2 regions of the Frateuria sp. GZRR35 genome follow, and region 2 is predicted to be linked to the other one. Evidence: predicted binding sites of a transcription regulator. Region 2 holds the regulator's gene; the other holds the start of a gene.
The links. Region 2 encodes FliA, which starts transcription of late flagellar genes. Its sites were predicted from a motif close to TAAAGTTTNNCNNNCNNNGGCCGATAA; they were not measured.

Region 1 (3,404 bases), on a different contig from region 2:
GTCGGCCGAGGCGCGCATGGCATCGATGCTGGCGAAGGCTTCCAGTGCACGGCCGTTGCTGCGCACCGCCTGCGCGGGTGCGCCGTGGAACTTCAGCAGCCAGGACGTCAACGCCGGCCGATAGCTGCCCTGTGGCGAGGCGATCGCGAAAGCGACGCTGCCTTCGTGTGCTTCGAGCTGCATCGACTGCAGGAAGTAGTCACCCTGTTCGTAACCGTAGGTCTTGCCGTCGTCGTCGTAGTAATCGAAGCGGGTGGCTCGGGCCGCCGGGAACAGTTCCACCGCCAGCTCGGTAAGCGGATGCTGGCCGACGAAGTCCATCACCGGCGCGACCGGGATGATCGCGCCATCGCGGATGTACAGCGGGATGTCGCTCCAGTGCTCGGCGTCCGCCGCGTGCTCGATGGTCTGGCCACCGGCATAGTGCTTGCCGCTGAACCAGTCGATCCACTCGCCCGCGGGGAGGTAGACCGGCTTGGTCGTCTGGCCCTGCTCGACCACCGGCGAGACCAGCAGACTGTCGCCGAACAGCCAGGCGTCGATGTCGTTGCGCACGTTCGCGTCGTTGGGCCAGTCGAACAGCAGCGGCCGGACCAGGCCCACGCCGGTGGCACGACGCTGGTGCTCGTAGCTGTAGATGTAGGGAACCAGCGACTGGCGCAGGCGGATCGCATCGGTCGCGGCCTTCTCGGCCACCGGACCGTAGACCCACGGCTGGCGCTTCTGGTTGAAATCGCCGTGCACGCGGAACACCGGCGTGAAGGCGCCGAACTGAATCCAGCGTGCGTAGTTTTCCGGCGTCGGCGGACCCTTCTTGAAGCCGCCACCGTCCATGCCCCACTGCATGGCACCCACATTGATGGCGCTCAGCATGCGTTGGCGCTGGCCGGCCATGGAGGCGAAGCCAGTGAGGATGTCGCCCGACCACAGCCCGTAGGCGTAGCGCTGCGCGCCCAGGTAGAAGTTGCGGTTGAGCGACCACACGCGCAGGTCGGACAGGGCGCGCTGGCCGTCATAGAGCGCGCGCTGCATGTCCATGTGCTGCAGGTCGACGGCGACATCGTCGGCTTCGTCGTTCCACCAGCCGACCATGCCAGTCTCGAATGAATGCTTGAGCGCCTTGTTGAAGAACCAGGCGCGCGCGGCCGGATCGGCGAAATCGATCTCCCGCACGGTCTGGTGCGAGAAGTAGTCCGGCGCCGGGTCGCTCTGCGCCAGCCAGTAGCCGTGCTCGGTAGCCTCGCTTCCCTCGACGGTGTCGACATGGATGCGCGGCTTCATGATGCCGGTCAGGTGCACGCCCTGGGCGTCGAGCAGCGTCTTGAGCCTGCCGCTGTCGCCGTCGGGAAACTTCTCCTCGTTCCAGCGGAATTCGCCGTAGTGGTCCTCGCCCCAGGCCTTCCAGTCGAAGTCGAGGGTGAAGTTGTCCAGCGGGATGTGGCGCGAACGGTAGCCCTGGACGATGTCCAGCAGCTCTTTCTGATCGATGCCCCATTGGCTGTTGGTGAAGCCCATCGCCCACTTGGGAAACAGCGGGCTGCGGCCGCTGACCTGCGCCATCGCGCCGAAGATCGCGTGCGGGTTGCCGAGGAAGACGTAGTAGTCCAGGCCGCCGTCGAACATGCGCGCGTCGATGCGTGTGTCGCCCAGCGCGATCTGGCCGCCGACTCCGTCGATCAGCACGCCGTAGCCCGCGGTGGTCCAGACGAACGGTGCGCCGGCGTGGCCCTGCTCACCGGCCGTGACCGGACGGTAGCCATCGCGCAGCAGGCCGGCGGTGGCCGGCTCGGTGGCGTCGAAGCCGCCGATGCCGTACATCGGCTCGCCCTTGGCGTGGATCAGGCTCAGGCGGCCCTGGCCCAGCGACGGAAGCGCGAACTGGCGCAGCAGCGGGGCCTGGCCCGGGACGCCGATGCGCAGTTCGCCATGTTCCTTGTCCCATACGGCCTCCAACTGCGCGGAGTGCAGCCGGGCGCCGTTTGCATCGTGGGAAACCTCTGCGCTCGGGCGGCTGGCCGCCTGCAGGCCGGGATCGATAACGATCGTCGGCGCCGCTGCGTGCCCAGCCTTGCGGAACTGCACGTGCAGCGTGTCGGGCGTCGTCAGTTCGACACGCACCGTATCGGCACCCAGCGGAATGTCGAACCCCGGCGCGGCCGGGGTAATGGCAGCGGGCCTGGCCAGCGCAGCGTGCGCCCGGGCCTGGGAAAGCGATGCAGCAGCGGAAGAAGGGGACACCAGCAATACTCCGACAACAAACAACGTGATCGGCCCCGTCGACGCGCGCTTGAGCTTTGTGAAGAGCGCGTGCAGGCGACCGGGGCCGGGCCCATAGTAGGGGCCAGTGCGCGCGTCGGGACACCCGTTTGCATACGTATTCATTCGTGACATGGCGCGGTTTTCCGATGGTGCGGCGCACGATCCCGGGCAGCGTCGGGTGCGTGGAAAAACGGACTCATCCGTACGAGGGAAAGCGTCTTCGTACGTTGTGGACGCCGGTCGGCGCCACGGTCCGGGGATGGAGCTCACTGGAGTACGACCGAGGTGTAGGCGGGCAACTGCAATGTGGCGGCATCGATGCGGGCGTCCGGCAGGCTGGCCAGGCGCACCTGGGTGAAGCGTGCGAGCGGGCCGTCGAGTTTCAGTGTCTGTGGCTGGCCGGAAAGGTTGTGAACGACCAACACGTCGTCGCCAGCGTCGGCAAGCTGCCAGACCGCCACGTGCGAGTCGGACACGGCTGGGACGCTCAGCTTGCCCTGGCGCAGCACGGGCAACGTGCTGCGCCATGCGATCAGCATGCGGTACCACGCAAGCAGCGAATGCGCGTCGTCCTGCTGTGCATCCACCGAGACCGCGGGACCATCGCCGGCGCTGAATCGCTTCCAGCGGCTTTCGCCCGGACCGTGAGCCTCGCGGTGCCAACGCATCGGCTCGCGCAGGTCCGGGTCCGGCTTGCGGCCACGCATGCCGAGTTCTTCCCCGTAATAGATGAACGGCTCGCCGGGCAGGGTGAGCAGCATCGCGGCGGCCGTGCGCATGTGCTGCGCGTTGCCGTCCAACTGGCTCATCACCCGTTCCTGATCGTGGTTGGAAAGAAAGGGCGCGTCCTGACCGGTCGGGATGGCGCGGACGATGCGCCTGAGCAAGGCATCCAGCGGACCCGGGCGTTCCTCGCGCGCGCTGGCGACAAGCTGGCTGGCCAGCGGGAAGTCGAACACCGCATCCAGCGGGCCGAACCAGGGTTTTAGCTCGCCCGGCTGCTCCCGCGTGACTTCGCCAATCAGGTAGACATCCGGGTCGGCCTGCTTCATCGCCTGGTGGAAAGACGTCCACCAATGAAGATTCTTGCGCAGGACCGCGGGATCGTCCGTCTGCGTGGCCAAGTCGTAGTACACGTGCTGGGC
Region 2 (3,404 bases):
ACAGCCTGCGCCAGGTGCTGCAGCTGCTGAAGGGCTGCCACACCGTGCTGGTCGACACCGCGGGCCTTGCCGGCAACGACCCGCGGCTGGCCGAACAACTGGACGCGCTGCGCGAGGCCGGCGAACTGCGCGCCTGCCTGGTGCTGGCCGCCAACGCGCAGGCGCAGTCGCTGGACGACGCCGTGCGTGCCTACCTGCCGGTCAAGCCGCACGCGGCGATCCTGACCAAACTCGACGAGGCGCCCAGCCTCGGCGGCGCACTGTCGGTGCTGATCCGCCACCGGCTGGCGCTGGACTACACCACCGACGGCCAGCGCGTGCCCGAGGACATCGCCGCCGCCGACGCACGCCTGCTGGTATGTCGCGCCGCGCAGGCGCTCAAGGGCAATACGCCGGCCGCCGACGAGGCGATGCTGGCCGAACGCTTCGGGACGATGGTGGCGCAGGCATGAGCGGAATCCTTGCAATGAATCAGGCGTGGGGCTTGAAAGACATGTTCAACGCGATCACGGGCGAGCGCGACAGCGCGCCGCCTGCACCGCACCGGCCGCACCAGGCGGTCAATGCAGGCGCGCCGCGCCGCCGCTGCCGCGCGATCGCGGTGGCCGGCGGCAAGGGCGGCGTCGGCAAGACCACCGTGGCGGTCAACCTCGGCATGAGCCTGGCGATGGCCGGGCACGAGGTGATGCTGCTGGATGCCGACATGGGCCTGGCCAACGTCGACGTGCTGCTCGGCCTGGCGCCCTCGCGCCACCTGGGCCACCTCCTGGATGGCACGGCCACGCTGGAGGAGCTGGTGCTGGAAGCCCCGCACGGGCTCAAGGTGATCCCCGGCGGCTCCGGTGCGCGGCGGCTGGCGCAACTGGGCAACGGCGAACATGCCGCGGTGATCCGCGCGTTTGACGAGCTGCCCAAACCACCGGACTACCTGCTGGTCGATACCGCCGCCGGCCTGTCGGACAACGTGGCGATGTTCGCCGCCGCGACCGACGACGTAGTGCTGGTGGTGTGCGACGAGCCCGCTTCGCTCACCGACGCCTACGCGCTGATCAAGGTCCTCTCCCGCGACTTCGGCGTGCGTCGGTTCCGCTTCGTCGCCAACCTGGTGCGCAACCTGGGCGAGGCCCGCGCGTTGCACCAGAAGCTGGCCAAGGTCAGCGACCGCTTCCTGGACGTGGTGCTGGACTTCATGGGTTTCGTGCCGCAGGACGAGCGGCTCAAGCAGGCCATCCGGCGCCAGAGCGCGGTGGTGGACATGTGGCCGGCAGCGCGTTCGTCGCAGGCATTCAAGCAATTGGCAGGTGCGGTCGATAACTGGGAGGAACCCGCGCGCGCGGGCCTGGACCGCATCGCTTTTTTCGGTGGCCAGGCCGTGACGGCGTCGGGGTGGTGACATGAGCGTGGCATCGGAATATCTCCAGCTGCAAAAACAGAGTGCGGATGAGTTGGTGCGCCAGCACGCGCCACTGGTGCGTCGTATTGCCTATCACCTGATGGGCCGGCTGCCGCCCAGCGTGGACGTGGGCGACCTGATCCAGTCCGGCATGATCGGGCTGCTGGAAGCCGCGCGGCACTACGCCACCGACCGCGCCGCCAGCTTCGAGACCTACGCCGGCATCCGTATCCGCGGCGCCATGCTCGACGAGCTGCGCAAGACCGACTGGACCCCGCGTTCGGTGCACCGCAAGGTGCGCGAAGTGGCCGAGGTGGTGCGCCAGATCGAGATCGAGACCGGCGCCGACGCCGAGGACGCCGAGGTGATCAAGCGGCTTGGCGTGAGCGCGGAGGAGTACCACGCGATCCTCGCCGATGCCGCCAGCGCGCGCCTGCTCAGCCTGACCGCGCCGGATGACGGCGACGGCGCGCCCGCCTTCGACGTGGTCGACCAGGGCAACCTGGGGCCGGCCGAGAGCATCGAGCAGGAAGGTCTGCGCCAGGCGCTGATCGACGGCATCTCCGGCCTGCCCGAGCGCGAGCAGCTGGTCATGTCGCTCTATTACGAGCAGGAATTGAACCTGAAGGAAATCGGCGCCGTGCTCGGCGTGACCGAGTCGCGCGTGTGCCAGATCCATGGCCAGGCGATCGTGCGGCTGCGCGCGCGCCTGGGCGATTGGCGGGACGGGAGCGAGGAATCGGACATGGGCAATCGCAAAGGCAAAAGCCGGCGTGCCCAGGCCGATCGCTCCGCCCCGCGCTGAACCATTGACGATCAACCATTCCCCATTCCCTACCAAGAGGAACCAATGGACAAGAACATGAAAATCCTCGTGGTGGACGATTTCTCCACCATGCGGCGCATCGTCAGGAACCTGCTGGTGGAGCTGGGCTTCACCAACACGCTGATCCAGGAAGCCGACGACGGCAACAACGCGATGACCATGCTGAAGACCCAGCCCTTCGACATGGTCGTGACCGACTGGAACATGCCCAACATGACCGGCATCGACCTGTTGCGCGCGATCCGCGCTGAGCCCTCGCTCAAGGGCCTGCCGGTGCTGATGGTCACCGCCGAGAACAACCGCGACCAGATCATCGCCGCCGCCCAGGCGGGCGTGAACGGCTACATCGTCAAGCCGTTCAACGCGGTCACGCTGAAGGAGAAGCTCACCAAGATCTTCGAGCGCCTTGCCGCCGCGGGAGCCAGCGCATGAGCGCCGTCCTGTCCACCTTCGACGAAACCGCGCTGCCGGCCGAGCTGCACGATCTGCTCAACAGCGCCGATGGCGCTGCGTTCGAGCAGGCGCTCGACGCGCTGGTGCGCCAGCGCGAACAGCACCTGTTCCGTGCGCTGGGCCTGCTCGCGCGCGACCTGCACGGCGCGGTCAGCCGGCTCGGCAACGACCTGGCGCAGGAAGGCGTGCCCGGCCGCGTGGCCGACGTGCGCAAGCATCTGAACGACGTGCTGGAGATGAGCGCGCAGGCGGCCCATCGCAGCATCGATTTCGCCGAACGGATGAGCCCCGAGGCCGACGCGCTGGCGCAGAGCGCCGAGCAGGTGCTCGCCTCGGCCGCACCGTGCGATCCGGTCGCCGACCTGGCGCGCCAGGCCAGTGCGTTCGCCGGCAACTGCCGCGATGGCCTCAACGACATGGTGATGGCGCAGTCCTGGCAGGACCTGTCCGGCCAGCGCATCAAGAAAGTCGTCAACTTCATCGAGTCGGTGGAGTCCTCGCTGCTGGAGCTGGTTCGCCTGACCGGCGCGCTGTCCGGCCGCGAGCCGCCGCCGGTGGTGGAGAAGATCTCCGGCCAGGACGAGGCGGACCGCCTGCTCAGCGAATTCGGGTTCTGAGGCGGGGCGGCGATGGACCCCTCGCTCGACGCCGAACTGCGCGACGATTTCCTGGTCGAGGCCGGGGAACTGGTCGAGCGCCTGTCGGAACAACTGGTCGAGCTGGAAGCCAATC

Region 1: the regulator FliA is predicted to act here: its motif matches at 2,265-2,291, upstream of ACFWZ3_RS16845 (glycoside hydrolase family 31 protein).

The regions. Positions count from the first base shown of each region.
Region 1 is NZ_JBHZGL010000020.1:10,202-13,605, reverse strand. It holds gene ACFWZ3_RS16845 (glycoside hydrolase family 31 protein) at 1-2,238, opposite strand, end outside; gene ACFWZ3_RS16840 (alpha-amylase family glycosyl hydrolase) at 2,526-3,404, opposite strand, start outside.
Region 2 is NZ_JBHZGL010000011.1:13,523-16,926, reverse strand. It holds gene flhF (flagellar biosynthesis protein FlhF) at 1-452, shown strand, start outside; gene ACFWZ3_RS12915 (MinD/ParA family protein) at 449-1,393, shown strand; gene ACFWZ3_RS12910 (RNA polymerase sigma factor FliA) at 1,395-2,198, shown strand; gene ACFWZ3_RS12905 (chemotaxis response regulator CheY) at 2,244-2,651, shown strand; gene ACFWZ3_RS12900 (protein phosphatase CheZ) at 2,648-3,289, shown strand; gene ACFWZ3_RS12895 (chemotaxis protein CheA) at 3,302-3,404, shown strand, end outside.